3 regions of the Kocuria palustris genome follow, and region 3 is predicted to be linked to each of the others. Evidence: predicted binding sites of a transcription regulator. Region 3 holds the regulator's gene; each other region holds the start of a gene.
What was found. The regulator HrcA, encoded in region 3, represses chaperone genes, less so after heat shock. The targets are predictions, from matches to a motif close to TTNGCACTCGNNNNNNNCGAGTGCNAA.

Region 1 (10,060 bases), 2.0 Mb from region 3:
TCCACTAGCTTGGCGGTCAGCAGCGACTCGAGCAGCCCCACGACCGCCATGGACAGGGCGTACGGGAAGATCACCTGCAGCGTCTCGAACGTCCAGGGGACCTCCGGCAGTCCCAGTACCGGCAGCTCGCGCGGCAGCTCGCCCTTGTCCCCCACGGTCGGCACGGCGATCGAGGCCAGCACCGCCAGGAGGGTCACCACGACGACCGCCGCGAGCGGGGACGGCACCGCCCGGCTCAGCCGCGGCAGACCGAAGGTGATCAGCAGGCCCAGGGCCACGAGCGGGTAGACCATCCACGGCACGCCGAGCAGCTCGGGTAGCTGGGACGTGAAGACGATGATCGCCAGCCCGTTGACGAAGCCCACCATGACCTGCCGCGGCACGAAGCGCATGAGCTTGGGCAGTCCGACCAGCGCCAGGAGCACCTGCAGGATCCCGGCGAGGATCACGCATGCGATCAGGTGCTCGACCCCGTGGGAGGCCACCAGGGGCGCGACGACCAGGGCGACGGCACCGGTGGCCGCCGAGATCATGGCGGGTCGGCCGCCGACGATCGAGATGGTCACCGCCATGGTGAAGGAGGCGAAGAGCCCCACCCGCGGATCGACCCCGGCGATCACGGAGAAGGCGATCGCCTCCGGGATCAGCGCCAGGCCCACGACGAGTCCCGCCAGCAGCTCGGTGCGCAGGGCTCGCGGCGAGCGCAGGCTCCACAGCACGGACTGGCGCTGCAGCGGCGAGGGCGAGGCCTGGGCGGACGGTGAGCTCATGCGGACGGGGGCTCCTGAGACGGGGAAGGGCAGGGACCCCGCCGCCGGCAGGTGCGCCGCGGGGCTGTTCAGGACTCGAGCGTCACCTGGAGGTGGCGCAGCAGCCATTGTCCCAGTTCGCTGCGGGAGTCCTCGCGCGTCCACAGCGCGGTGTGCACCGCCGAGCCCGTGGAGCCCAGGACATGGATCGTGGTCTGCACAGCGCGCCCGCTCAGGGCCAGCAGGTCCACCAGATGCAGGTCGGCGGAGTCGTCGCCCCGGGAGACGCTCGCGGGATCGCCGGGGCGCCCGTCCGAGTCGATGAGCACCGCCTCCGGGTGGAGGGTCGCGGACGGCAGGCCCTCGCGGATGCGTCCGCGCTCCAGGCCGAAGACCTCCTGCGCGGGGCTCGGAGCGGCGGCCAGGTCCTCCGACTGATCCTCCAGGCTCGAGAGCAGATCGGGATCCGGGTCCCCCACCTGCTCCTCTGCCTCCGCACGGGGATCGGCTGCGCCGCTGCCTGCGGGACCGGCCTGGTTCCCCGCTGCGGCGCCTGTGGCGGCCGCGGGCTCGGCAGAAGCCGCAGGGCCTGCCGGCGCCGCAGCAGCTGAGGGCGCGGCCGCGTCCGAGCCCAGCGCCAGCCCCGGCCCCTCCTCCGGCGCGCGGCCGGCCTGAAAGGCCTTGGCGGCGGCGTTGGCCCGGGCATCGGCGGCCTCGTTCAGCTCGTGGCCCGCGTGGCCCTTGACCCATTCGAAAGTCACGTCCCGGCCCTGCATGGCGGCGTCCAGCGCCTTCATGAGCTCGACGTTGAGCACCGGCTTGCCGTCGCTCTTCTTCCAGCCCTTCTTCTTCCAGCCCTTCATCCACTTGGTGATCGAGTTGATGACGTACTGGCTGTCGCACAGCACCCGCAGGGGCTCGCCGAGCTCCTGCGTGGACTCGAGCAGGTCCAGCACGGCCTGGAGCTCGCCCATGTTGTTCGTGCCATGCGGCCAGCCCCCGCTGCGCCAGTTGGAGTCGTCGATGTACCAGGCCCAGCCGGCCGGGCCGGGATTGCCCAGGGCGGAGCCGTCGGCGGCAGCGATGATCGTCATGCCGAACACTGTGGCACGTCCCACCGACAGCACGGCCCCGTCCGGCGCCGCGGCTCGGGCTGCCCCGACAGGCTCCCGTCGGCAGGGCGGTCGCACCGCACCCTGGGACGCCTGCGGCACCGGCCGGCAGCGCAGACGCTCGTCGGGTCCACCCCCGGACATGACGACGGGCCCCGCCTCCCGAGGTGGGAGACGGGGCCCGTCGGACTCGCTGGGCTGCGCTCAGGCGCGTTCAGCGATGACGCCGAGGCGTCATCACATCATGCCGCCCATGCCGCCCATGGGGTCCTCGCCGCCGCCGGCACCGGCCGGCTCCGGCTTGTCCGCCACGACGGCCTCGGTGGTGAGGAACAGACCGGCGATCGAGCCGGCGTTCTGCAGGGCGGAGCGGGTGACCTTGACCGGGTCGTTGATGCCCGCGGCCAAGAGGTCCTCGTACTCGCCGGTGGCCGCGTTGAGGCCCCAGCCCTTCTCGAGGCCGCGCACCTTGGCCGCCACGACGCCCGGCTCGAGCCCGGCGTTGAAGGCGATCTGCTTGAGCGGAGCGTCGATGGCGACCTTCACGATGTTCGCGCCGGTGGCCTCGTCGCCGCTGAGCTGCAGCTGGCCGAAGGCGGTCTCGCCGGCCTGGATCAGGGCGACGCCGCCGCCGGCGACGATGCCCTCCTCCACAGCGGCCTTGGCGTTGCGCACAGCGTCCTCGATGCGGTGCTTGCGCTCCTTGAGCTCGACCTCGGTGGCCGCGCCGGCCTTCAGCACGGCGACGCCGCCGGCCAGCTTGGCCAGGCGCTCCTGCAGCTTCTCGCGGTCGTAGTCCGAGTCCGAGTTCTCGATCTCGGCGCGGATCTGGGCCACGCGGCCCTCGATCTCCTCGGCGGAGCCGGCGCCGTCGACGATGGTGGTCTCGTCCTTGGTCACGACGACCTTGCGGGCGGTGCCCAGCAGGTCCAGGGTGGCGGTCTCGAGCGAGAGGCCGACCTCCTCGGTGATGACCTGGCCGCCGGTCAGGATGGCGATGTCCGCCAGCTGGGCCTTGCGGCGGTCGCCGAAGCCCGGAGCCTTGACGGCCACGGACTTCACGGAGCCGCGCATCTTGTTCAGCACCAGCATGGCCAGCGCCTCGCCCTCGACGTCCTCGGCGATGATCATCAGCGGCTTGCCCGACTGGATGACCTTCTCCAGGACCGGGACGAGATCCTTCACGGCCGAGATCTTCGAGTTGACGATGAGGATGTAGGGATCTTCGAGGACGGCCTCCTGGCGGTCGGCGTCCGTGACGAAGTAGCCGGAGAGGTAGCCCTTGTCGAAGCGCATGCCCTCGGTCAGCTCGAGGTCCAGCCCGAAGGTGTTGGACTCCTCGACCGTGATCACGCCCTCCTTGCCGACCTTCTCCATGGCCTGGGCGATGAGGCGGCCGATCTCCGGATCCGCGGCCGAGATGGACGCGGTGGCCGCGATCTGCTCCTCGGTCTCGATCTCCTTGGCGGAGCTGAGCAGCTCGGCGGTGACGGCCTCGACGGCCTTCTCGATGCCGCGCTTGAGCGAGAGCGGGTCAGCACCGGCAGCCACGTTGCGCAGGCCCTCGCGCACGAGCGCCTGGGCGAGCACGGTGGCGGTGGTGGTGCCGTCGCCGGCGACGTCATCGGTCTTCTTGGCGACCTCCTTGACGAGCTCGGCGCCGATCTTCTCGTAGGGGTCCTCGAGCTCGATCTCCTTGGCGATGGACACGCCGTCGTTGGTGATCGTGGGAGCGCCCCAGGACTTCTCCAGGACGACGTTGCGGCCGCGCGGGCCGAGCGTGACCTTGACGGCGTCAGCCAGGGTGTTGAGGCCGCGCTCGAGACCGCGGCGGGCCTCCTCGTCGAATGCGATGAGCTTTGCCATGTGTTCGTCCCTCCTGGACGTTCAGTCTGACTCCCACCGACCCGCTGCCCGCGACGGACGGGGCGCCGGCTCCTGCGGGATCTGCCCGCCGAGCCTGCCCCTCAGAGAGACGGTGGCTTCCACTTCGTGGTCGAGCGGCTGCGCCGACCGCAGCGGGGCCGGCTGGCAGTCTGCTCGACTGAGTGCCAAGTCCATTATTGGCACTCGGCCCCTGCGAGTGCAAACCCCTGAGCGCGTTCGGCTCAGGGTTCACCGTGGGCGGACGCCCCGTGCCACGGCACCTGCTCCCACTCCTCGCGCAGAATGCCGTAGATCATCCGGTCGTAGTGCTCCCCCGCCACCTTACGAGCCCTGCGGATCCGCGCCTCCTCGGTGAAGCCGAGCTTCCGGGCCACCCGGCACATGCCGCGATTGCCGCTCCAGGTCTCCAGGTCGACGCGGTCGGCGCCGCTGGTCCGGAACAGCAGGTCGACCCACAGGCGCAGGGCCTCCGAGCCGTACCCACCGGACCAGTACTCCGGCGGGTAGATCGCCACGCCGATCGAGTGCAGCGGCAGCAGATGCGTGCCCGTACCCGGATCCTCCGTGGGGGCCTCCGCGTGATACCAGGAGACCTGCCCCAGGAACCGGTCGGTGCCCTGCTCGGCGATCACCGCGGTGTCGCGCACTGCGGGCCAGTCGCCCTGGCGCACCCGCTCCGTCAGCTTCCCGAGCCAGCGCTGGGCCGATTCTGCGGTGAAGTTGGGGTAGAAGGGCCCGTCCGTGCGCTGCCACTCGTGCTCGCCGCCGCCGGGCGGGGGCATGATCCACCGCTCGTAGACGGGGAGGTCATCGGCGCGCCAGTCGCGCAGGCGCACGCGCCGGCCCTCGACGGCCAGCGGCTCGACAGCGCGCGAGTTCCCCGCCGCGCTCATCGGAGGGCCTCCGCCGGATCGGCCGCCAGCGCCTGGGCGCCGGCGCCTTCCTGCGGGAGCTCGGCGGCGCCCTGCGCGGAGGACTGCTCCTGGCCTGCGCCCACCAGCTCCTCGCCGAGGTCGTCTCCGATCACTGCCACCAGCGGATAGGCGATGGCGTCGTCGGCCTGGACCTGCTCGATCCCCAGGGCATCGGCCACGAGCCGGGCCTGCTCCTCGGTGTCCCCGGTGACGCCGTCGCTCGCGTAGTAGACCACGCTCTCGTCCACGGGCATGCCCCAGTTGCCGGTGGCGATGACCTCCCAGTCCAGCGCCGTGAGGTCCTCACTGGCAGCGCCGGCCACGCCGTCGAGGTCGGTGGCGTTGAAGATGCCCACCTGCTCGGCGTCCTCGGGAGCGGCGGAGGCGCTCGCCCCGTCCTCCGCCCCGGCCGACCCGCTCGGATCCTCGGCGACCTGGTCCTCGGAGCCCTGGACGGCGCTCGAGCCGCGGTCCTGGTTCACGGTCGAGAAGACGTAGGCGCAGGCGCCCAGCAGCAGGCCGAGGGAGCCCACGATGACCATGGCCTTCAGGCTCCCGGGTGTCTTGGGGGCTGCGGCCTCCCGGGGCCGGTGCGCGCCCTGCCGAGGGCCGCCCTCCGGGACGTCGTCGAAGACGTCGCGGGGATGCAGGTCGGGATCGGACCACGGGGGCTGTTCGCTCATGCGCGCCATCCTTCCATCCGGGAGCCCGTTCATGCGCCGCGACGAGCCGCCGGGACCGCGCTCACGAGTCCCTCAGCTCGCGCAGCCGCCGCACCAGGACGGGCTCGGCCGCCCAGGCGGCCTCCGTGTCCAGCAGCGCGTTGAGCCGCTGGTAGTACTCCGTCACGGGCATCCCGAGCTGCGCGCCGATGGCCCGCTCCTTGGCCCCCTGGTACTTGAAGCGCCGCTTCTCCAGGTCGAGGATCGCCCGCTGCTGCTCGTCCAGCTCCCCCGCCTGCGCGCCCATCAGCGCTGCTCCTGGCGCGGGCGCACCGAGACCGAGGTGAGCTGCACATCCGGGGAGGCATCTACGACCGCACGCACGGCCCGGCCCACCGACTCGGGGAGGATGTACTCCTCCGGGCGGTGCTGCTTCCCGATCGAGTCGTGGATCCCCCGCAGCATCTCGGTGTCCGTGGGGCCGGGGTGCACCGAGGCCACCCGCACGAGGTCCGGTTCGAGCTCCTGGCGCAGCGAGTCCGCCAGCGCCCTCAGCGCGAACTTGGAGGCCGCGTAGACCGCGTTGCCGCCGCTGGCGGTGAAGCCGGCGCCGGAGTTCACGAGCACCACGGTTCCCTGCGCGCGGCGCAGCGCGGGCAGGGCCAGCCGGGTCAGCTCGGCGGGGACCATGACGTTGAGCTCCAGCTGCGCCTGCCAGTCCTGGGGGCGGGAGTCCTCGACCGAGAGCCGGTGGCCCAGGGCGGCGCAGTGGACCAGGACATCAAGCCGCTCGAGCCCGTCCACGAGCTCGGGCAGGGCCTGGAAGTCCGTGAGCTCGGCGCGCACGGGCTCGGCCCCCTCCGGCAGCTGCGCCAGGGCGTGCTCATCGCGGCCCACGGCCAGGACCCGGTGATCGACCGCCAGGGACTCGACGACCGCCCGGCCGATGCCGCCGGTGGCACCGGTGACGAGGGCGAGGGGACGCTGATCGGTGGGCATGCTCGACTCGCTCATGCCGCCACTGTAGAACGCGGCCACGACAGCGCAGCGGGGCGCCCCCCGGCGTCGTGGGCGGCGGTCCCTAGAGTGGTCCGCATGACCAGCACCGATTCCGCAGACCGCCCCGAGCTCGCCGAGATCATGGCCGAGGACTGGGCCGAGGCCCTGCGCCCCGTGGAGGACGCGATCCACGGGATGGGCGACTTCCTGCGCCAGGAGCATGCGCAGGGCCAGCGCACCTTCCCGCCGGGCCCGGAGATCCTGCGGGCCTTCCAGGAGCCGATGGCCGAGGTCCGCGTGCTGGTCCTGGGCCAGGACCCGTACCCCACCCCGGGCCACGCCATGGGGCTGTCGTTCTCGGTGCGTCCGGACGTCCGCCCCCTGCCGCGGTCCCTGCAGAACATCTACCGCGAGCTGCACGACGACCTGGGGATCGCCCCGGCCGAGAACGGGGACCTCAGCGCATGGAGCCGCCAGGGTGTCATGCTGCTCAACAGGTGCCTCACGGTGCGCGACGGAGTGCCTGCCTCCCACCACGGCAAGGGGTGGGAGGCCGTCACCGAATGCGCGGTCCGGGCCCTGGCGGCCCGCGGCGGCCCGCTCGTGGGCCTGCTGTGGGGACGCCCCGCACGCCAGTGCGCCCCCTGGCTCGCCCCGGCCCCGACCGTGGAGTCCACGCACCCCTCTCCCCTGTCCGCCTCCCGCGGCTTCTTCGGTTCGCGGCCGTTCTCCCAGGTCAACCGTCTGCTCGAGGAGCAGGGGGCGGCTCCGATCGACTGGTCGGTAAGGTGAGCCTCATGACTGACGACCCCGCCCAGCACCAGCCCGCTCCCGCAAAGCCGCCGAAGGCGCAGATCGACCTGACCGTCGTGCAGCGCCTGGAGCTCTCCCCGTCGATGGTGCGCATCGTGGCCTCGATCGGCGATCCGAGCTCCTTCCGGGACATCGAGCCGCCGGAGAAGTACTGCAAGCTCGTGTTCTTCGATCCCGAGCTGGGCCTGGGAGATCATCCCGACTACTGGAGCCTGCGCGAGACGCTTCCGCGCGAGCACCTTCCCGTGACCCGGCACATGACGCTGCGCCACGTGGACCTCGAGGCCGGGCAGCTGTGGATCGACGTCGCGCTGCACGGCGACTCCGGCTGGGCCGGGCCGTGGGCGGCCGGAGCGCAGCCCGGCGACACGATCGTCGCTGTGGGTCCCGGCGGCAAGTGGATCCCCGACCCACAGGCCTCCTGGAGCCTCATGCTCGGCGACGAGGCCGCGATCCCCGCGGTGCTCGCCAACGTCGAGGCCATGCCGGAGGACGCCCGCGGAGAGATCCTGCTCGAGGTCCAGGACGCCGATCACCACCTGGACATCCAGGTGCCCTCGGGCTGGAGCCTGCGCTGGATCCACCGCGCCGAGGCCCCCGCCGGCTTCCCCGCCCTGGTCGAGGCCGCGCGCACGGCGCAGTGGCCCGGCACGACGGACGGCATCCAGGTCTTCGCCCACGGCGAGCGCGAGGCCATGAAGGCCCTCCGACCCGTCCTGTTCGAGGAGCACGGCCTGGACCGGGCGCAGGTCTCGCTGTCGGGCTACTGGGCCCGCGGCCGCGACGAGGACGCCTTCCAGGCCGAGAAGAAGACCCCGGTCGGCAAGGTCTGATCCCCTTCCCCTCGCACAGCACGACGGCCGCGCACCTGCTCATGCGAGGGTGCGCGGCCGTCGTCGTCTGCGCAGGCGGGGTCGGTCAGCGGCGGCGGTTGCGGCGCATGCCGATCCGGGCGTCCTCCGAGAGCACGAACGGGCGCATCAGCAGCTGGCCCAGGACCAGCCCGGCGGCCATCGACAGGATCGTGGTCATGGCCGTCACCAGCGACACGACGCCGTGGCCCGTGGTCTCGGCCTCGATCGTCACTGCGTACATGCCGCGGAAGAACGACAGCCCGGGCAGCAGGAACGTCATGCCCGGCACCGCGAGCACCAGGGACGGGATGCGGTGCCGCCCGGCGATGTAGGCGCCGATCACGCCCGTCATCGTGGCCCCGAAGACCACCTGCAGGCGCGCGTCGAGTCCGACCCACCCCACCAGGTGATAGGCCAGCAGGCCACCGAGCCCGGCGACCATGGCGGGCAGCAGGTGCCGCGCCGAGGCCTGCAGGCTGATCGCGATCAGCCCGGCTGCCAGCGTCATGCAGATGATGTTGAAGTAGGGCGCCGCCGGCTCGAACTGCGTCTGGGAGATGTCCAGCCCTCCCTGGCCCATCAGCCCCATGACCGCGATGCCCGTGTAGATCCCCGCGACGATCCCTGCGAAGGCCATGCCCGTGGACAGCGCGCGCCCTGCGGCCGTGACGGGGAAGCCCGAGATCGCGTCGTGCATGGTCGACATGAACCTGGTGGTGGGCATCAGCATGATCAGACCGGCCGCGATCACCTTCGGGGGCGACATCTCGATGCCGATCTGGGAGCCCAGCAGCGCCATGACGGTGATGACGAAGGCCGAGACCACCATGGTGAAGAACTCCGGCACGCGGCGTCGGCCCATCACGGCCCCGATCTTGCCCACCATGCCGGCCGAGAGCATCGAGATCGTGGCGCCCGTGAGGCCGCCGCCGATGCCCAGGGTGATGGCGAATGCCGCAGCCATGGTGGCCAGGGAGACCACCCAGTTGGGGTAGGGCTTGGGCCGGGAGTTGATGGCCTGGAGCCGCTCGCGGGCCTCCTCGCGCGACATCCTCCCTCGGCTGATCTCCGTGACCAGCCGGTGCGTGTCCGCCAGACCGGAGTAGTTGTCCGACGACGAGCGCACCACGCGCATGACGGTGTGGCTCGTGGTGTCGGCGTGGTTGAACACGTCCTCGCGGGTCGCGGAGGCATCGAGGCCGGAGACGTCTGCGACGTAGTTGATCGTGACCGACTGGTTGGTGATGTCGACCTCGATGTTCTCCACGCCGTAGGTCGCGCACACGGCCACGACCGCGTTCTCGACGTCCAGTGCGTCGGCGCCGTAGTGGAACATCGTCTCCGCCAGGCGCAGGGCGAAATTCAGGGTGCGCCGGGCCTCTCGGTCATCCGAGCTCGCGTACCGGCGCAGGCCCGCGAACGGGCTGGCCGTGAGCCGCTCGACCATGGGCATGGCGGCGGTCATCCCTGCGTCGCGCTTCATGATCGACTCGAGCACGCGACGCGAGCGCCGCGGCTGCGGTGCCGTCGCTGCGGAGCTCGACGACGGGTAGGCCGCCGTCTGCATCTGCGTGGTCGGCTGGCTGCCGAGACCCGTCGGCTCGACGGCCGGCAGCATCGAGGTGTCCGGGCGCGAGACCGGGCCCGTGGACTCCTGTGAGGCGCGCCGACGGCTCGTCGTGGCGATCGGGACGGTCTGGGCGGGCGACTGCCGCTGCAGCCGGTCGCGCTCGATGGCCTCGGTCGTGAGCACTGGAAGCGCCTCGACGCGCGGTGCCAGCACATCGCCGAGCTGACCGTCCGCCAGGGCCTGGGCGCGTCCGGCCTGGGCCTCGGTGGCCCGGATCGGCGCCAGGTCGTCGTCGCTGAGCAACTGATGCAGGCTCAGCTGGGCGTCCGGCCCGAAGGGATCCGCGGGCAGCTGCTCGAGGTCCGTCCATCCCGAGCTCGGATAGGAGCCGGGGCGGACCTCCTGGCCGAAGGGCTGCAGAGCCGACGGCTCGGATGCGTCCGTCAGGCTGGTCAGGGAACCGGTGAGCGTGGCTGGGGGCACCGCGGACTCTCCTCCAT
Region 2 (10,060 bases), 810 kb from region 3:
CGCCGCCGTCGGCGATCACGTGGACGTAGCGCCCGCCGGACTCGTCCAGGTAGTCCCGGCGAGCTGCCGCCACGTCCGAGATGGCCGAGGCGCCGGCTGCGTGGATGCCCAGCACCTGCTCGGTGCGCATGGAGGCCCCGCCGCCGAAGCCCACGAGCACGCCGGCGGCGCCGGTGCGCATCAGGTGCAGGGCCGGGGTGTAGCCGGCCGCTCCGCCGACGATCACGGGGACGTCGAGGTCATAGATGAAGCGCTTGAGGTCCAGCGGCTCCTCCGCCTGGGACACGTGCTCCGCCGAGACGGTGGTCCCGCGGATCACGAACAGGTCCACGCCCGCCTCCAGCACGGTGCGGTAGTGCTCCTGCGTGCGCTGTGGGGTCAGGGCGCCGGCCACGATGACGCCGGCCTCCCTGATCTCCCCCAGCCGCTGGGTGATCAGCTCGGGGCGGATCGGCGCGCGATAGATCTCCTGCATGCGGCGCGTGGCGGCCGGGAGGTCCTCGCCCGACAGGGACGCGATCTCCTCGAGCAGCGGCTCGGGATCGTCGTAGCGGCTCCACAGCCCCTCGAGGTCCAGGACGCCCAGGGCGCCCATGCGCCCCAGCGCGATCGCGGTGGCCGGGGAGGTCACCGAGTCCATGGGCGCGCCCAGGAAGGGGGTCTCGAACGTGTAGGCGTCGATCCGCCAGTCCGTCGAGACCTCGCGGGGGTCGCGCGTGCGCCGCGAGGGCACCAGGGCGACCTCGTCCAAGGAGTAGGTCCGACGGGCCCGCTTGCTGCGGCCGATCTCGATGTCGTAGTTCAGGTTCACGTCAGCGTCCTTGTCTCCAGCGCCGGATCGGGTCCGATCAGCGCTTGTAGTTGGGGGCCTCGACGGTCATCGAGATGTCGTGCGGGTGCGACTCCTTGAGCCCGGCGGAGGTGATCCGCACGAAGCGGCCCTTGTGCTTGATCTCCTCGATCGAGCGGGCGCCGGTGTAGAACATGGTCTGGCGCAGACCGCCCTCGAGCTGGTGGATCACCGAGGACAGCGGGCCGCGGTAGGGCACCTGGCCCTCGATGCCCTCCGGGATCAGCTTCTCGTTCGAGCCCACGTCCGCCTGGAAGTAGCGGTCCTTGGAGAACGACGTGTTCCCGGCCCGGGTCTGCATGGCCCCCAGCGAGCCCATGCCGCGATAGGCCTTGAACTGCTTGCCGTTGATGAAGATCAGATCGCCCGGGGACTCATCGGTGCCGGCAAGCAGCGAGCCGACCATGACCGAGTCCGCCCCGGCCACGAGCGCCTTGCCGATCTCGCCGGAGTGCTGGAGGCCGCCGTCGGCGATCAGCGGCACGCCGGCCGGGATCGCGGCCTTGGCGGATTCGTTGATCGCGGTGATCTGCGGGACGCCCACGCCGGCGATGACGCGCGTGGTGCAGATCGAGCCCGGCCCCACGCCGACCTTGATGCCGTCGGCCCCGGCGTCGATCAGCGACTGGGCGCCCTGCCGGGTGGCGGCCTGGCCGCCGATCACGTCCACGTGGGCGGCCGACGGCTCGGCCTTGAGCCGGGCGATCATGTCCAGCACGCCCTGAGAGTGCCCGTTGGCGGTGTCGATGAACAGGGCGTCCACGCCGGCCTCGACGAGCGTCATGGCCCGCTCCCACCCGTCGCCGAAGAAGCCGACGGCCGCACCGACCCGCAGGCGGCCCTCGTCGTCCTTGGTGGCGCGCGGGTACTGCTCCGCCTTGGTGAAGTCCTTGATGGTGATCAGCCCGCTCAGCGCGCCCTGATCGTCCACGAGGGGCAGCTTCTCGAGCTTGTTGGAGGCCAGCAGCTTGAAGGCCTCCTCCTTGGGCATGCCCACGCGCCCGGTGACCAGAGGCATGGGGGTCATGACCTCTCGCACGGTGCGGGTGTCGAAGTCCGACTCCGGCAGGTAGCGGGTGTCGCGGTTGGTGATGATGCCGACCAGGCGGGTGCCGTCCTCGACCACGGGCAGGCCCGAGACCTTGTAGTAGCCGCAGAGGCGGTCGAGCTCGCGCAGGGTGGCCTCCGGGCTGACCGTCACGGGATCGGTGATCATCCCGGACTCGCTGCGCTTGACCAGGTCCACGTTCTCGGCCTGATCCGCGATCGACAGGTTGCGGTGCATGACGCCCATGCCGCCCAGGCGGGCCATCTGGATCGCCATCTTGGCGGTGGTCACCGTGTCCATGGCGGCCGAGATGATGGGCGTCTCGAGCTCGATGCGCCGCGACAGGCGCGTGCGCGTGGAGGCCTCCGACGGGATGACATCCGTGCTGCCCGGCAGCAGGAGGACGTCGTCGTAGGTGAGTCCGACGAAGCCGAACGGATCCTCGGACAGGGCGGTCGGGACGGGGGCTTCTGACACGGGGAGGACCTTTCCATCGACGGCACGGCCGACGCCCCGGCGGCTCCCGGGCGCGGTGCGGTTTCGAGAGGACAGTCTAGGACCCTTCACGGGCCCTCGGCCCCTCCGCCTGCCGAGGCGGCCCTCACTGCAGCTGCGGCAGAGCGGGCTGGTGCTCCACGACCACGCCGTCCCCGGCCAGGGCTGCGGCCAGGCGGTCGCCGAAGGTCCAGGCCAGCGAGCGCGAGTAGGGAATGGACAGGTGCCCGCTGTCCCACTGCACGTACATGTTCCCGATGACGGGCGGGCAGGTCCCCTCCGGGCAGATCTGATCGGTCATGTCCATCTCGGCGTACAGCGGCAGCTCCTCGGCCAGCGGCTGCATGGGATCGGGCTGTCCGAGCATGGGATGGGTCTTCTGGCACTGCGGAGCCTGCGCGGACCCCTCCTCCATGACGCATTCCGGCGGAGCCTGATCGAACCGCGGGATGTCGCGCACTCCCAGGACGCGGTAGCCCTCGCCCGTGACCTCGCGCACGCGCTGGTCGTAGTCCGGCTTGTAGTACTCGCCCTCGGCGTTGGTGAAGGTCGACTGGGTGATGATCAGATCCGGGTCGATCTGATGCACCAGGGGCATGGAGCCGTCGAGCCAGGGGCCGCACTCGTCATCGAGCTGGTCCTCGTGGCTCGTCCAATAGCAGCCGGGCCTGATGTAGCTGACCACCCGCCAGCCGTTCGCCTCGGCCACCGGCCGCAGGGCGTCCAGCCAGTGCTCGGAGTGCGAGTTGCCGATCAGCAGCACGGTCTGCGACGGGTCCTCCGCGGGCACCGATTCGCGGCACCACTGCTGCGATCCGACGGGGATGTCCCATTCGCTCGGGCATGCAGCGCCCCGGTCCGGCGCCTGGTCGTCGAGCTGGGCGGCCAACGGAATCGTCGGGGCGTCGGGATCCGGCGCGGTCTGCACGTCGTCTCGCAGCACGAGCGCACCCGGGTTCGAGGCCGTGGGGCCGTCCGGGGCCTCGGCGACGTCCGCGCGCAGGCTCTGCTGCCAGGCAAGGACCGGCCCCAGACCGACCGCCAGACACACGACGACCGCTCCGGCCAGGCGCAGCTTGGTGGCCTCGGGCCACTTCCAGCTCTTCAGCGGCGTCTCGATGAGCTTGGTCGCCAGGATCGCCAGAGCGAGCGAGAGCACGATCAGCACCACCCCGGAGCGCGGCCCCGCCTCCGGGCGGTCGCGGATGACCAGGTAGGTGATCAGCAGCGGCCAGTGCACGAGGTAGAGCGCGTAGGAGGAGTCCCCCAGGCGCACCAGCGGCTTGGCGGCGAAGATCCGGTCCAGGCCGAAGCGCGAGTCCGTCTGCCCGGCGACCATGATGGCGGCCGCCGAGAGCAGGGGCCACAGGGCGATCCAGCCGGGGAAGGCCCCCTGCACATCGACCAGCAGGCCCACCAGCACCATCGAGACGAACCCCACCCACCCCAGCACCACGCGCAGCCACCGCGGGAGTCGGATGAAGGGCAGCGCCAAGGCCAGCAACGAGCCCAGGGCGAACTCCCACAGCCGGGTTCGGGTGTCGAAGTAGGCGAACTCCTGCTGGGTGGCGGTCGTGACGATCGAGAACACGAGCGAGGCGGCGAAGATGGCGCTGAACAGCACCGCGAGCACAGGCACGGGCCGCAGGCGGGACCGGCCGCGGGTCAGCAGCCAGGTCAGTCCGAACAGCAGCGGCCACAGCAGGAAGACCTGGCCCTGGACGGACAGGGACCAGAAGTGCTGGAACGGGCTGGCCGTGGAGCGGTCGGCGGCGTAGTAGTCCACCGAGGTGAGAGCCAGGACCCAGTTCTCGGTGTAGGTCAGGGCCGCCGCTGCCTGACGCAGGGCCTCCTCGACACGGTAGGCCGGGAAGAACAGAGCGACCAGCACCAGGGTGCCCAGCACCGTGAGCACCGCCAGCGGCAGCAGCCGCTTGAAGGTGTGCAGCCAGTAGCGTCCGATCCGCAGCGGGCGCCCGCCCTCGAGCTTGCGCACGAACGACAGCGTCATGAAGAACGCCGAGATCAGCAGGAAGATGTCCACGCCGCCCGAGACCCGCCCGAGGAAGACGTGGTAGAGCACGACCATGATCACGGCGACGGCGCGCAGCCCCTGGATCTCCGGGCGGAAGCCGGAGTACCTGGCCACGGATTCCCGGCGGCGGGCGTCGTCCGCGGTGCCGCCTGTCTCCTGCTGCTCGGACATGCTTCTCCTCCGTGCTGCGGCCACGGCAGCGGGTCATGCGGAAGCCTGCATGCCTGCGCAGCCTCCGGGGGAAATACGGGCGTCAACCTACCAGCGCAGGCTGCCCGCCCGCGGCATCGTCCGAGGTGCGCAGAAGGCCCGGCTCCCGCCGCGAGTGCGACGGGAGCCGGGCCTGTCCTCGGCCTGCTGCGGCCGCTGTCAGCGCCGCAGCTTCCGGATCAGTGCTGGTGGCCGTGGCCGTCCTGATCGTCCTCCGCGGGCTTGTCGGTGACCAAGGTCTCGGTGGTCAGCACCAGGGCCGCGATCGAGGCCGCGTTCTGCAGCGCAGAGCGGGTCACCTTGACGGGATCGATGATGCCCGCCGCCAGCAGATCGGTGTACTGATCGGCCTTGGCGTCGTAGCCGTGCCCGAGCTCCATCTGCTCTACGCGCGAGACCACGACCCAGCCGTCCTGGCCGGCGTTCTGCGCGATCCAGCGCAGCGGCTGGCGCAGGGCGCGGCGCACGATGTCCGCGGCCACGGCAGCGTCGCCGTCGAGCTGGGCCTTGACGTCGTCGATCGCCGCGGAGGCGTGGACCAGCGCCGAGCCGCCGCCGCCCACGATGCCCTGCTCGAGGGCCGCGCGGGTCGAGGAGACGGCGTCCTCGATGCGGTGCTTGCGCTCCTTGGCCTCGACCTCGGTGGCCGCGCCGACCTTGATGACGGACACGCCGCCGGCCAGGCGCGCCAGGCGCTCCTGCAGCTTCTCGCGGTCCCACTCGGAATCGGTGCGCTCGACCTGGCCGCGGATGTAGTCCACACGCTCGGAGATCGCCTCGGCGGTGCCGCCGCCGTCGATGATCGTGGTCTCGTTCTTGGTCACGGTGACCGTGCGGGCGGAGCCCAGCTGCTCCAGGGAGACCTGGTCCAGGGCGATGCCCAGCTCGGAGGTCACCACGGTGCCGCCGGTGAGAACCGCCAGGTCCTCCATGATCGCCTTGCGGCGGTCGCCGAAGCCCGGGGCCTTCAGGGCCACGACGTCCAGGGTGCCGCGCAGCTTGTTGACGACCAGCGTGGACAGGGCTTCGCCCTCGACGTCCTCGGCGATGATCGTCAGCGGCTTCTTGGTCTGCACGACCTTCTCGAGCACCGGCATGAGCTCCTGCGCCGAGGAGATCTTGCCCTGGTAGAGCAGGACCAGGCCGTCGGACATGACGGCCTCCTGGCGCTCGGCGTCCTTGACGAACGACGGCGACAGGTATCCCTTGTCGAACTGCATGCCCTCGGTGACCTCGAGCTCGATCTCCGTGGAGGAGCCGTCCTCGATGGTGATCACGCCGTCCTTGCCCACGACCTCGAAGGCCCGGGAGATCAGCTCGCCGATCTCCTCGGACTGCGAGGAGATCGCAGCGACCTTGGCGACCTCGTCGCCGGAGACCTCGCGGGCGTCCTCGAGCAGGCGATCGGCGACCGCCTGGACGGCGACCTCGATGCCCTTCTTGATCTGGCCCGGGGCGGCGCCGGCGGCCACGTTGCGCAGGCCCTCCTCCACGAGCGCCTGCGCCAGGACGGTGGCGGTCGTGGTGCCGTCGCCGGCGACGTCGTTGGTCTTGGTCGCGACCTCCTTGGCGAGCTGGGCGCCCAGGTTCTGGTAGGGGTCGTCCAGCTCAACCTCTCGGGCGATCGTCACGCCGTCATTGGTGATGACGGGGGCGCCCCACTTCTTGTCCAGGACCACGTTGCGGCCGCGCGGGCCGAGGGTGACCTTGACGGTGTCGGCCAGGCGGTCGACACCCTCCTTCAACTGATTGCGTGCGTCCTCGCGGAAGAGCAGCTGCTTGGCCATGGGCCGGATTCTCCTTCGGGATCGACGGGCGCGGGCCCGTCGGGATGACTGGGGTCTTGATCGACGAGAGAGGGCGCCGGCCATGCGGACCCGCGCAACCGCGGGGCACGCGGCGGGCGCCCTCTGCTCGGACCGCCTGAGGTGATCAGGGGGTCGTCAGGCTCACTTCTCGACGACGGCCAGCACGTCGCGCGCCGGCAGGACGAGGAACTCCTCGCCGTTGTACTTGACCTCGGTGCCGCCGTACTTGGAGAAGATCACGAGATCGCCCTCCTTGACGTCGACCGGGATGCGGTTGCCGGAGTCGTCGACGCGGCCCGGGCCCACGGCCATGACCTTGCCCTCCTGGGGCTTCTCCTTGGCGGTGTCCGGGATGACCAGGCCGGAGGCGGTGGTCTGCTCGGCCTCGACGACCTGGACGACGATGCGGTCTTCAAGCGGCTTGATGGAGATCGACACGATGTCTCCTTCTCTCATGGATTCGAAGTGTTGCTGAAGCTGTCACGGCGCCCCGCCGAGGTGCTGCTCCCCGCTGCTGCGAGGACCCCGGTGCTGGTGCGCCAGAGGATCTGCCAACCGTCGTCGCGGTGCCGATCGGCCCGAATCCCTTAGCACCCCCCGAGGGCGAGTGCTAAAGCCACCTTAGAGACGGCGCTGGCAGTCGGTCAAGGCGAGTGCCAGCTGCACACCGCGGAGGAACGAACGCCCCGGAACGACTCCCAGCCGGCCTGCAGACTCCGAGGAAAGCCCTGGCAACAGCTGGGAGAATCCTTTAAGGTCACCAGTAAGGTAATCCTGACCTACTCAAGGTGAGGCTCACCTTGCTCCGCCACCACGTCGTCGACAGACAAGAGGATGCTCCCATGCCTGCACCCAGCCGCCGCTCCGGCGCCGCACTGGCCGCCCTGCCCCTGGCCCTGGCCCTCGGACTCACCGCCTGCGGCGGCTCCGGCGACTCGGACAGCCAGAGCAGCTCCGGGGAGACCGACAGCATCGAGGTCGAGGACAACTTCGGCACCGAGACCGTCGCGCTGCCGCCGCAGAACGTGGTCGCCACCGACAACCGCACGTTCGAGACCCTGTGCGAGTGGGACGTCGAGCTGGCCGCGGCGCCCAAGCCCCTGCTGCCGGAGACGGTCGAGTGCTGGCAGGGCGATGACGTCGTCGACATCGGCAATCACCGCGAGCCGGACCTCGAGGCCATCGCCGGCGTGGAGCCCAGCCTGGTGGTCAACGGCCAGCGCTTCGGCGACTACCACGATCAGATCGCCGAGCTCGTCCCGGATGCCGCGATCGTGGAGTTCGAGCCCCGCGAGGGCGAGGACTTCTTCGAGGAGCTCAAGCGCCAGACCTCGGCCATCGGCGAGATCTTCGACAAGACCTCGGAGGCCGACTCGCTCAACGGCGGCCTGGACGATGCCGCCCAGCGCGTGTCCGACTCCTATCAGGAGGGCGACACCGTCATGGCCGTCAACGTCTCCGGCGGCGAGATCGGCTACATCGCCCCGGGCGTGGGACGCACCTTCGGACCGCTGTTCGACGAGTTCGGCTTCACCCCGGCCCTCGAGGTCGAAGGCGCCTCGGACGACCACCAGGGCGACGACATCTCCGTCGAGGCCATCGCCGACTCCGACCCGGACTGGATCGTGGTCCTGGACCGCGACGCCGGCGTGAGCTCGGAGGAGGGCGCCACCCCCGCCGCCGAGGTCATCGAGCAGTCCGAGGCGCTGCAGGACGTGACCGCCGTGAAGGAGGGCGACATCTACTACGCTCCGGCGGACACCTACACCAACGAGGGCATCCAGACCTACACCGAGATCTTCAACGGCCTGGCCGACGCCTTCGAGTCCAAGAGCAGCTGACCTGCTGATCTGTCAGCGGCGGCACCGGCGTCGAGGCCCGATGCAGGTGCCGCCGCTGAGGCATGCGCCTCGTGCCCGGCCTCCCGGGACGAGGCGCATGCCTCCGCACCGCCCGACCATGCTGAGGGGACCCCGATGACCGAAGCCCGCACCGGCGCCGAGGCGAGCACCCGACGATCCGGGCTCGCCGCAGCCCTGCTCGACTGGAAGCTGTGGCTGGCGACCGCAGCGGTCGCAGGGCTGCTGGTCCTGTCCCTGTTCACGGGGGTCTACGACCTCGGCTCGGAGGGCGGCGCTGAGATGCTCGGCATCACCCGCCTTCCCCGCACGATCGCCCTCGTGCTGGCCGGGGCGGCCATGTCCATGTCCGGGCTGGTCATGCAGCTGCTGACGCAGAACCGCTTCGTGGAGCCCACGACCACCGGCACGACCGAATGGGCGGGGCTGGGCCTGCTCACCGCCATGATCGTCTTCCCGTCTTCCACGCTCATGACGCGCATGGGAACCGCCATCCTCTTCGCCTTCGTCGGCACGATGGTCTTCTTCCTCTTCCTGCGCCGGGTGTCCCTGCGCTCGTCGCTGATCGTGCCCATCGTCGGCATCATGCTCGGCGCCGTGGTCGGCTCCGTCTCGACCTTCCTGGCGCTGCAGACCGACATGCTGCAGAACCTCGGCGTGTGGTTCGCCGGCAGCTTCACCTCGGTGCTGCGCGGGCAGTACGAGGTCCTGTGGATCGTGGCGGCCGTCGTGGTCGTGGTGTTCATCGTGGCCGACAGGCTCACGGCCGCCGGGCTGGGCGAGGACATCGCCACGAGCATCGGGCTGAACTACAGCCGGATCATCCTCTTCGGCACGATCCTGATCGCGATCGCCACCGGGGTGGTGACCGTCGTGGTCGGCAATCTGCCGTTCCTGGGGCTGATCGTGCCCAACATCGTCTCGATGATCCGCGGCGACGACCTGCGCTCCAACCTGCCCTGGGTCTGCCTGCTGGGCATCGCGATCGTCACCGTGTGCGATCTGCTGGGGCGCACGCTGATCGCCCCGTTCGAGATCCCCGTCTCCGTGATCCTCGGCATCGTCGGAGCCGTCGTGTTCGTCGCCCTGCTGCTGCGCCAGCGCCGCAGCGCCTGATGGAGGACCCCCGGATGACACTCGCCAGACCCACGACCGCCAAGGCCCAGCGCTCGAGCGCCGGGGCCTTCGCGACCCCCGCCGCCCGCCGGCGCTACGTCATCGTGGTCGTGGTGCTGCTCGCGCTGTCCGTGCTCTTCGCCGGCGGTCTGCTGGCCTGGGACAACCCGCTGCCGTTCGGCACGCCGGGGTTCTGGCGCATCGTCGAGCTGCGGCTGACCAATGTGATCGTGATGGGCGTGGTGGCGTTCTGCCAGGCCATGGCCACCGTGAGCTTCCAGACCGCCACCAACAACAGGATCATCACCCCGTCGATCATGGGCTTCGAGTCCCTGTACGTGGCGATCCAGACGGGCGTGGTCTACTTCGCCGGAGCCGCCAGTCTGGTGGCCTTCAGCGGCATGACCCAGTTCGTGGTCCAGGTGAGCCTGATGGTCCTGCTGGCCACCGCCCTGTACACCTGGCTGCTCGCCGGGCGCCGAGGCAGCATGCACGTCATGCTGCTGGTCGGCATCATCATCGGCGGCGGCCTGGGCTCGGTGTCGACCTTCATGCAGCGTCTGCTGACCCCCAGCGAGTTCGACGTCCTCAACGCCCGGCTCTTCGGCTCCGTGTCCAACGCGGATGCGAGCCTCCTGC
Region 3 (10,060 bases):
TCCTCGGGCACCGGAGTCGGCGTGTAGTCGCGGCCGCGCTTCCTGGCCCTGATGCCCTGACGGCGCTGGAACTCCACGTGCTCCGCGGTGAGCACCTCGCGACCCATGGCCTCCACGGCCATGAGCCGCTCGGCGAGCTCCCCGCGATCGACCTTGTCCGCCTTGGTGATGATCGCGACGATCGGCTTGCGCCCAGCACTGGCAAGCTGCTGGGCGATGAAGCGGTCGCCGGGGCCGATCTTCTCGTCCGCCGGGATGCAGAAGCCCAGGACGTCGACCTCGCTGAGGGTCTCGCTCACGAGCTCGTTGAGCCGCTCCCCCAGCAGCGTGCGCGGGCGGTGGACCCCCGGCGTGTCGACGAGCACGAGCTGGCCGCTGTCCCGGTGCACGATCCCGCGGATGGTGTGGCGCGTGGTCTGCGGGCGGTTGGACGTGATCGCGATCTTCTCGCCGACCAGCGCATTGGTCAGCGTGGACTTGCCGACGTTGGGCCGTCCCACGAAGACGGCGAAGCCCGCGCGCGTCTGTGCGGGGTCATCCCACTGCGCGGGGCCGCCGGTCCGGGTTGTCTCGCTCATCTTCAGGTGCTGCTCTCAGGTGTCGTGGTGAGGACGGGATGGCCGCTGCGTTGCGCTCGGCGGCGGTTCAGCGGATGGTCTCGGCGGGGGCCTGCCGGCCCAGGAAGCCGCTGAGCAGCTGTCGCTGCAGGGCGAACATGGTCGTGCGCTCGTCGTCCTCGGCATGGTCGTGGCCGAGCAGGTGCAGGATGCCGTGCACGGTCAGCAGGGCGAACTCGTCCTCGGTGCTGTGCCCGGCCTCGGCGGCCTGCCTGGCGGCCACCGGCGGGCACAGGACGATGTCCCCGAGCACGCCCTCGGTCGGCTCCTGGGCGGTGCCGGCGCGCAGCTCGTCCATGGGGAAGGACAGGACGTCGGTGGGCCCGGGAAGATCCATCCACTGCACGTGCAGCTCGGACATCTCATCCTCGTCGACCACGGCGATCGACAGCTCGACGGACTTCGACAGGTGCAGCTCGCGGAAGCAGTGCTCGACCAGCTCCCGCTGCCGCGCCGGGACGTACGCCTCCCAGCTGGCGCGATCGGCGGCCGTGGCGTCCTCCGGCAGCGGGCGGATGTCGAACTCGACGCTCATGCGCCCTCCCCCTGCTGCTCCTGTGCGTCCTGCGACGTCCCGCGCTGGGCTGCGGCCTCACGACGGGCGTCCTTGCGCTCGCGGCGCTCCTGGCGCCGGCGGTTGGTCACGCCGAAGACCTCGTAGGCATCGACGATCCGCCCCACCAGCTCGTGGCGCACGACATCGTCGCTGGTCAGCTCCGGGAAGGCGATGTCCTCGACGCCGTGGAGGATGTGCTCGACCTGGCGCAGGCCCGAGGACGTGCCGCCGGGCAGGTCCACCTGGGTGATGTCGCCGGTGACCACGATCTTGGAGCCGAAGCCCAGGCGCGTGAGGAACATCTTCATCTGCTCGGGCGTGGTGTTCTGGGCCTCGTCGAGGATGATGAAGGAGTCGTTGAGCGTGCGCCCGCGCATGTAGGCCAGCGGGGCCACCTCGATGGTCCCGGCCTCCATGAGCTTGGGAATCGCGTCCGGGTCGAGCATCTCGTGCAGGGCATCGAAGAGCGGCCGCAGGTAGGGGTCGATCTTCTCGTTGAGGGAGCCGGGCAGGAAGCCCAGCCGCTCGCCGGCCTCGACCGCGGGACGCGTGAGGATCAGCCGCGAGACCTCCTTGCGCTGCAGCGCCTGCACCGCCTTGGCCATGGCCAGGTACGTCTTGCCCGTGCCGGCCGGGCCGATGCCGAAGGTCACGGTGTGGTCGTCGATGGCGTCCACGTAGAGCTTCTGGTTGATCGTCTTGGGGCGGATGGTGCGCCCGCGCGAGCTGAGGATGTCCTGGTTCAGAGCGCTCGAGGGCCGTGCCGCCGCATCCCTGCCCAGGATGCCCATCAGCTGCGCGATCACCTGCGGGGTGACGAGCGTCCCCTGGGAGGCCAGGGCTCGGATCTCCTCGAGCAGCGCGACGACGACGGCGACGTCCTCCGCGCGGCCGTCGACCGAGACGGTGAGGTCGTGGGCGCGCAGATGGGTGCCCGGACGGGCCAGCTCGATCTGGGTCAGCGCGGAATCGGCCTGGCCGATGCTGCGCACCATGGTCTCGCGGTCGTGGAAGACGACGGTGCGCCGCACGCGCTCCTGCTCCGGAGACGTGTCCTGCGCGGGTGCCCCGACGGGACGCTGCGGGTCCGCTTCGGTGTCCGAGAGGGTGCTGTGATCCATGGTGAGGGCCGTGTGGCCGCTGCCGCCTTCCGTTGCGCTGCGCGTGGTCTGCTCCGCACGGGAGGCTGCAGCTGGTGCAGGCCGAGGTGCGGTTCGAGGGCCCATGCTATCCCGCCGGTGCGACGCGCCGGCGGGCGGCTGCGCCGCCGTGGATGCTCACCAGCGCCCGAGGGCGCAGGACAGCACGGCCACGGCAGCGGCCCCTGCCGTGGAGGAGCGCAGGACCTCCGGGCCCAGCAGCATCGGCTGAGCCCCGGCCTGCACGAAGCGCTCGAGCTCGGTGTCCGAGACGCCGCCCTCCGGGCCCACGATCAGCCCGATCCCCTCCAGGTCCTCGTGGGACGCCAGCTCCGGAAGCAGCTCGGTGAGACGCTGCTGCGCGCTCTCGTGCAGGACCAGCCAGCGCGTGCCCGGCGCCTCCTCGATGAGCCGGGCCAGCGAGGAGCTCGTGACCGGCTCGCGCAGCTGCGGCCAGCGACCCCGTCGGGACTGCTTGGCCGCCGAAGTCAGGGCGGACTCCCACTTGGCCAGCTGCTTGGCCTGGCGCTCGGGGCGCAGCTTGGCGATCGAGCGCTCGGCCTGCCACGGGATCACGGCCTCGACGCCGAGCTCGGTGCAGGACTCGACGGCCTGCAGATCACGGTCGCCCTTGGCCAGGGCCTGCACGAGGATCAGCTCGGGGCTGCGCGCCGGCTCCTGCACGGAGTCCTCGACGCGCAGCTCGATCCGGTCGCCGGCGGCGCTCACGACGCTGCCGGTGACCCGCAGCCCGCGGCCGTCGACGAGCTCGAGCCGCTCGCCGGTGCTCAGGCGCCGCACGGTGGCGGCGTGGCGGGCCTCCGGGCCGCTGAACACGATCTGCTCCCCCGCGCCGGCGCCGAGCATCTCGGTCTCGGCGAGGAAGACGGGCAGCGTGGTCATGTCCGGCGCCTCACTGATCCGCGAAGCGGTCGCGCAGCCGCGAGAAGAACCCGCCGCCGCCCCCGCGCTCCTGCGTGCGGCTCACGGCGGTTCCGGTGTGCTGCTCCTCGCCGCGCAGGGAGGCCAGCCGGGTGAGCAGCTCGCGCTGCTCGCCGGTGAGGTCCTCGGGGGTCTCGACCTCCAGGTGCACCACCAGATCGCCGCGCTCCCCGCTCTGGCTGCGCAGCCGGGTGGAGCCCAGGCCCTCGACCCGGCGGGTCTGACCCGACTGGGTGCCTGCGGGGATCGAGATCTCCTGGGGGCCGTCGAAGGTGTCGAGCTTGAGGGTGGTGCCCAGCGCGGCCGAGGTCATGGGGATCCGCACGGTGACGTGCAGGTCGTCGCCGTCGCGGGTGAACGTGGGGTCCTGGGTGACCTTGGTCTCCACGTACAGGTCGCCGCTGGGGCCGCCGGCCACGCCGGCCTCGCCCTGCCCCGACAGGCGGATGCGCACTCCGCTGCGCACGCCGGCGGGGATCTTGACGTTCAGCGGGCGCTTGTCGCGCACGCGCCCGTGGCCGTAGCACTCCTGGCACGGGGACTTGATGACATCGCCGTAGCCGCGGCAGGTGGGGCACTCGGCCACGGTCATCACGGTGCCCAGGGGCGAGCGGATGGGCTGGCGGACCTGGCCCTGGCCGCCGCAGTCGGTGCACTGCTCGGGGTGGGTGCCCGGCTGGCAGCAGGTGCCCTGGCACTCGGGGCACACGACCGCGGTGTCCACCGTGATCCGCTTCTGGGTGCCGAAGACGGCCTCCTGCAGGGAGACGTCCACGGTGATCAGGGCGTCCTGGCCCTGGCGCGTGCGGGACTTGGGGCCCTGGGCTCCGCCGCCCTGGAAGAAGGCGTCGAAGATGTCGCCGAAGCCCCCGAACCCGCCGCCGCCGAAGCCGCCTCCGCCGAAGCCGGACTCGCCGTTCTCATTGCCGGTGGCGTCGTAGATGCGCCGCTTCTCCGGGTCGGAGAGGACGTCGTTGGCGTGGGAGACGCGCTTGAACTCATCGGCGGCATCCGGCGACGGGTTGACGTCCGGGTGCAGCTGACGGGCCTTCTTGCGGTAGGCGCGCTTGATCTCCTCGGCGGAGGCGTCCCGGGACACGCCCAGGGTCTCGTAGTGATCGCTCACAGGTCGTTCCGTCCTCGTCATCTCTGGGATTCGTGGTCTGCGCGCCCCTCGCCGGGCGCATGGCCGGGCTCGAGGAGAGCGCGAGTCTGTTCGGTGCGGCTCAGCTGGGCAGCGAGCGCGAGAGGTAGCTGGCCACGGCGCGCACCGCCGCCATGGTCTGCGGGTAGTCCATGCGGGTGGGACCCAGCACGCCGAGCTTGGCCCTGCGCTGCGGACCGTATCCGGTGGCGACGACAGCGGTCTCGACCAGCGGGTCCGACGAGTCCTCCGCACCGATGCGCACGGCCACCCCGCGCTCGTCCTGCTCCATCTCCGAGAGCAGCTGCAGGAGGGTGACCTGCTCTTCGAGCGCCTCCAGCACGGGGCCGATGCTGCGGCGGAAGTCGTCGGTGGACTGGGCCAGGTTCGCGGTGCCTGCCAGCAGCATGCGCTGCCCGGACGCGCTGTCCAGCACGGCGGCCACGGCCGCGGCCGCCGCCTCCAGCAGGGGCTGCTCGGCCGGGGGCGCCTGCTGGGCCGCGGCCATCACGGCCGCACCGGCTCCGGCCAGCGGATGCCCGACGACCGCGCCCAGCAGCCTCGCCCGGGCATCCAGGACGACGGACTCGGCCACCGGCTCGGGCATGCGCAGCATCCGCTGGGAGACCCGGCCGTCGGTGGGGATCACGACCAGCAGGACCTGGTGCTCGTCCATGCGCACCAGCTCCAGGTGCCGCAGCGCGGCCGAGCTCACCGACGGGTACTGCACGACCGCCACCTGGTGGGTGAGCTGCGAGAGCAGGCGCACCGTGCGCTCCATGACGTCGTCGATGCCGTCGGCGCCCTCGAGCAGGGTCTGGATCGCGCGGCGCCGGGCCGGGGTCAGCGGCTGGACCGCCGCGATCCGGTCGACGAACTCGCGATACCCCTTGGCCGTGGGGATCCGACCCGAGGAGGTGTGGGGGGCCATGATCAGGCCCTCCTCCTCCAGCACGCCCATGTCGTTGCGCACGGTCGCCGAGGACACGCCGAGGGCGTGGCGCTCGACGAGGGCCTGGGAGCCCACCGGCTCCCGGGAGTGGACATAGTCCTCCACGATGGCCTGCAGGACCTGCAGCCGCCGGGGGTGATCCATGTTCCGCTCCTTCCTGCGCTGTGCGTGCTCGCTCGGAGGACCATTCTGGCACTCGGGGGCGCACACTGCTAAGCCAGTGTAGGCGGGCTCACGCCTCCGCGCTCGCACCGGGGCATTGGTACGCTCGCCGCTGATCCGCCCGGAGGCGCCCCCTCCGGCGCACCGCACCACCACGTCCGTCGATCTGGAGACCTCCATGCCCCCTTCGTCCTGGGGACCGCGCTCCCTCAGCGACCTGTCCGCCTCGAACCGCCCGCCCGAGCCGCGTCAGCTGCCGGTGGCCCGCGGCATGGTCCTCGAGGAGTTCGAGACCGGCTGGGTCGGGGCCGTGGTGCGTCTGGAGACGATCGGCGGCATGCGCGTGCTCAGCCTCGAGGACCGTCGGGGCAGGATCCGCAGCTTCCCCCTGGGACCCGGCTTCCTCTTCGAGGGCGAGCCCGTGATCGCGGCCGAGCCTCAGCGCCGCAGCGCACCCAAGGCTCCCGCGCGCACCCGCTCCGGGTCGGTCGAGGTGGAGGGCTTCCGCGCCCGCACGGCCCAGGCCTCCCGCATCTGGGTCGAGGGCAAGCACGACGCCGAGCTGGTCGCGAAGGTCTGGGGCCACGACCTGGCGGTCGAGGGCATCGTGGTCGAGCCGCTGCACGGCGTGGACGATCTGGCCGCGGCCGTCGCGGAGTTCTCCCCCGGGCCGTCGCGGCGCCTGGGCATCCTGGTCGATCACCTGGTCGCAGGCTCCAAGGAGTCCCGGATCGCCGAGGAGGCCATGCGGGTGCCGTCCGCCCCCGGCAACGTGGCGGTGCTGGGCCACCCGTACATCGACATCTGGCAGGCCGTGAAGCCCAGCGCCATGGGCATCCGCGCCTGGCCCGAGGTGCCGCGCGGGATCGATTGGAAGACCGGGATCTGCCGCGGACTGGGCTGGCCGCACGAGACCCCCGAGGACATCGGACGGGCCTGGAGCTCGATCCTCTCCCGCGTGGACACCTACGCCGATCTGGAGCCGGCGCTGCTCGGGCGCGTCGAGGAGCTCATCGACTTCGTCACGGTCCCCGGCAGCGCCTGAGCAACCCGTCACACGGGGCCTCGCACGAAGCCCTCGGAGGCCGTCAGCGGCTAGACTGTGCAGGACCCGAGCGCTTCCCCGACCCCCAGGGGACCTGCGGCGCCCGCACGACCGGCCCTGCCGGTCACACGACCTCGAAGGTGGACAGTGGCCGTCTCCAGCAGCAGCCCCCAGCGTCTCAGCGACTCCGGTGCCGAGCCGGACGACCTCGGCTCCGACGACCAGGCGGCCCTCGCTCCGAACGAGTACGAGGGGCTCAGCGCACAGCCCGGTCCGGTCTCCGTCTCGGACGATCAGCAGCTGGCCACGCTGACGCACATGCTCGGAGTGGTCGGCTGTGTGCCCAGCATGATCATCCACCGCTGGGCCAGGGGCCGCGCCCGCTTCACCGAGCAGGAGTCCCTGGAGGCCGCCAACTTCACGCTGCTGCCCACCCTCGTGGTGATCGCCGGCGCGCTGCTGGCCTTCATCCCGTGGGTCGGCTGGATCTTCGCCATCCTGGCCGCCGCAGCCTGGCTGATCCTCGCCATCTCCTCGGTCGCCGCAGCCGTCTCCGCCAACTCCGGGCGTCCGTACCGCTACCGCCTCAACTGGTACCTCTACGACGCCCTGGCCAGCCGACGCCAGGAGCGCCGCCGGGAGCGCGAGACCTCCGGTCCGGTCACAGCCCAGGGCCAGGTCGTCACCCCCAGCGGCCGCACCGCTGAGGCCCCAGAGCCGGGTCCCGGCGCGCAGAGCTGACCCGGACGCCGCACGGCACGCGCAGAGGGCCCCGCTTCGGCGGGGCCTTCTGCATGTCATCCGCAGGTCTGCCCGGCCGTGGACCGGCCGTTCCGACGGGTCCGAGAGCCCTGCGGCTCAGTCGACGAGCAGCCGCCGCACCACGGCGTCCCCGAGCAGGCGGCCGCGCAGCGTGAGCACGAGCCGGCCCTGCAGCGCGCTGCGGCCGTCGATCAGCTCCTCGGCCACCAGCCCCGCGATCTGCTCGCGCCCCTCCGGACGCAGCGCCGTCAGCGGCATGCCGTCTGCGATGCGGGATTCGAGCATCACGCGCTCCATGTACCGGGTGTCGTCGTCGAGCTGCTCGCGGCCCACGGCGGGAGAGAGGCCCCTGCGCACCGTCTGCGCGTACGGCATGGGGTGCTTGCGGTTCCACCAGCGCACGCCGCCCACGTGGCTGTGGGCGCCGGGGCCGACGCCCCACCAGTCCTGGTTGTGCCAGTAGGCGAGGTTGTGCGCCGAGCGGTTCTCCAGCGCGCTGCGCCCGCCCGCGACCCGGGACCAGTTGGAGATCTCGTACCACTCGAAGCCTGCCTCGGAGAGCATCTGCTCGGCGATCCCGTACTTCTCCGCCTGGTCGTCCGGGTCCACCGGGTCCACGTCGCCGCGGCGCATCTGCGCCGCCATGCGCGTGCCGTCCTCCACGATCAGGGAGTAGGCGGAGAGGTGGTCCGGCTCCAGGGAGATGGCCTGGCGCAGCGACTCCCTCCAGTCCTCGGGCGACTCCCCCGGCGTGCCGTAGATCAGATCCGTGCTCACGGACAGCCCGGCCTCCTTGGCCCACTGCACGACCCTCGGCACGTTCGCGGGATCGTGGGTGCGCTCCAGGGTGCGCAGGACGTGCGGCACCGCGGACTGGACGCCGAAGGACACGCGGGTGAATCCTCCGTCGGCCAGCGTCTGCAGGTCCTCCCGGGTCACCGAGTCGGGGTTGGCCTCGGTGGTGACCTCCGCGCCCTCCAGCAGACCGAAGCTCCCGCGGGCGCTGTCCAGGATCTCCACGAGCGCCGAGGACGCCAGCCGGGTGGGCGTGCCCCCGCCGAAGAAGACGGTGTGCAGTTCGCGGCGCGCCGCCCCGGAGCGCTCGAGCGCCTCGCGGGCGAACTCGATCTCGCGCACGGCCTCGAGGTGGTAGGCCGCCTGCGAGACGTCGGGGCCCAGCTCCAGGGCGGTGTACGTGTTGAAGTCGCAGTAGCCGCAGCGCACGGAGCAGAACGGCACGTGCACGTACAGGCCCAGGGTCCGCTCGTCGCTTCCGTGAGCGGCGGTCTCCGGGAGCAGTCCGTCCTCCGGAGGGGTCTCGCCATCGGGCAGAGAGGGCATCTTTATCCTTCGAGTTCTACTTCAGGTTTTGATTATTCGCACGGGCTTCACGTTCGACGTGAACTCCAGGACGGAGCTCTCGTGCAGGTCAGAGCGTGATCGCCAGGCCGGTGATGTCGTCGTGCACGGTCATCCGGGGCGCGCGTACGCGGCGGGGATCCGCTCGCTCGAGCCCACGCAGGCTCTGAGCGAGGGAGCCGGCCGAACCGCTGTGCAGCGCCTCGAAGAGCCCGCGCCGACCGGTGATCGCGAAGGGATCGACCACGCGCTCCAGACCGTCGGTGAGCAGACACACGCGCCGCTGCTCGGCCCCGGGGATCAGCTCCACGCGGGCATGCTGCGCGGCCTGCGGCGAGCCGCCGAGGATCCACAGCCCGTCCTCCGTGCTGCGTGTGCGCCGGTCCCGCATCTGCGCCTCGAGAAGCTCGGCGTAGGCGGCCTCAGCGCTGCGGCCCTGTGCTCGCAGCTCGTGCCAGCGGCGCAGCACTCGGGCCTCGCCGCCGGCGAACTGCGGATCGACGACCTCCAGGATCTGCCCACCGTCCTCGAGCCACAGCGGCGAGTCCCCCAGCACGAAGCATTCGAGGCCCTGGGCGGTGCGCCGGATCAGCGACAGCGTGGCCGTGGGGATCTCGGCCCCGGGCCAGCCGATCTCGATGCTGCGCTGGGCCTCGGCGCGGGCGGCCTCGACGATCTGGTGCAGGGGCTGGCTGCGCGCTCGAGCTCCGGCGTCGGCGAGGATCGCGCGCAGGGCTGCGGAGAGCCTCCAGGCGAAGCGGGCGACCTGCTCGTCGGCGCTGCGGGGGTCCTGGGCGCCCAGCGCTGTGGCCCCGTCGAGCACCCAGGCCGCCTGGAGCCGTCCGCTGGCATCGCGGGCCGTTCCCCAGGCGTCCTGCGTGCGCCGCTTCGCCGAGACGGCCACCACGGCCGGGCCGCAGATCACGACTACTTCTTCTTCTCCGGCTCGTCCGCCGACAGCGCCGCCACGAAGGCCTCCTGGGGGACCTCCACGCGACCGACCATCTTCATGCGCTTCTTGCCCTCCTTCTGCTTCTCGAGCAGCTTGCGCTTGCGGGTGATGTCGCCGCCGTAGCACTTGGAGAGCACGTCCTTGCGGATGGCCCGGATGTTCTCTCGTGCGATGATCCGCGAGCCGATCGCCGCTTGGACGGGGACCTCGAACTGCTGGCGCGGGATGAGCTCGCGCAGCTTGTTCGCCATGGTGGTGCCGTAGGAGTAGGCCTTGTCCTTGTGCGTGATCGCGGAGAAGGCGTCCACGCGCTCCCCCTGCAGCAGGAGATCGACCTTCACGAGCTCGGAGACCTCGTCGCCGTCGGCCTTCCAGTCCAGGGAGGCGTAGCCGCGGGTCTTGGACTTGAGCTGGTCGAAGAAGCCCACCA

Region 1: groL (chaperonin GroEL) is a predicted target of HrcA. The motif match lies at 3,890-3,916, and genes of this name have one in related genera.
Region 2: groES (co-chaperone GroES) is a predicted target of HrcA. The motif match lies at 7,080-7,106, and genes of this name have one in related genera.

The regions. Positions count from the first base shown of each region.
Region 1 covers NZ_JAFBCR010000001.1:2,182,442-2,192,501, reverse strand. The annotation lists gene JOE55_RS09720 (SulP family inorganic anion transporter) at 1-770, opposite strand, end outside; gene JOE55_RS09715 (ribonuclease HI) at 839-1,843, opposite strand; gene groL (chaperonin GroEL) at 2,099-3,727, opposite strand; gene JOE55_RS09705 (GNAT family N-acetyltransferase) at 3,970-4,641, opposite strand; gene JOE55_RS09700 (LytR C-terminal domain-containing protein) at 4,638-5,345, opposite strand; gene JOE55_RS09695 (DUF3263 domain-containing protein) at 5,407-5,631, opposite strand; gene JOE55_RS09690 (SDR family oxidoreductase) at 5,631-6,338, opposite strand; gene JOE55_RS09685 (uracil-DNA glycosylase) at 6,420-7,115, shown strand; gene JOE55_RS09680 (siderophore-interacting protein) at 7,121-7,969, shown strand; gene JOE55_RS09675 (threonine/serine exporter family protein) at 8,055-10,043, opposite strand.
Region 2 covers NZ_JAFBCR010000001.1:973,794-983,853, forward strand. The annotation lists gene JOE55_RS04205 (GuaB3 family IMP dehydrogenase-related protein) at 1-805, opposite strand, end outside; gene guaB (IMP dehydrogenase) at 849-2,375, opposite strand; gene JOE55_RS04215 (acyltransferase family protein) at 2,500-4,599, opposite strand; gene groL (chaperonin GroEL) at 4,818-6,425, opposite strand; gene groES (co-chaperone GroES) at 6,588-6,884, opposite strand; gene JOE55_RS04230 (siderophore ABC transporter substrate-binding protein) at 7,289-8,287, shown strand; gene JOE55_RS04235 (ABC transporter permease) at 8,423-9,421, shown strand; gene JOE55_RS04240 (iron chelate uptake ABC transporter family permease subunit) at 9,436-10,060, shown strand, end outside.
Region 3 covers NZ_JAFBCR010000001.1:168,767-178,826, reverse strand. The annotation lists gene JOE55_RS00805 (GTPase Era) at 1-578, opposite strand, end outside; gene ybeY (rRNA maturation RNase YbeY) at 646-1,152, opposite strand; gene JOE55_RS00795 (PhoH family protein) at 1,149-2,294, opposite strand; gene JOE55_RS00790 (16S rRNA (uracil(1498)-N(3))-methyltransferase) at 2,451-3,215, opposite strand; gene dnaJ (molecular chaperone DnaJ) at 3,226-4,380, opposite strand; gene hrcA (heat-inducible transcriptional repressor HrcA) at 4,481-5,494, opposite strand; gene JOE55_RS00775 (DUF3097 domain-containing protein) at 5,691-6,557, shown strand; gene JOE55_RS00770 (DUF4870 domain-containing protein) at 6,705-7,298, shown strand; gene hemW (radical SAM family heme chaperone HemW) at 7,416-8,660, opposite strand; gene JOE55_RS00760 (protein phosphatase 2C domain-containing protein) at 8,749-9,603, opposite strand; gene lepA (translation elongation factor 4) at 9,606-10,060, opposite strand, start outside.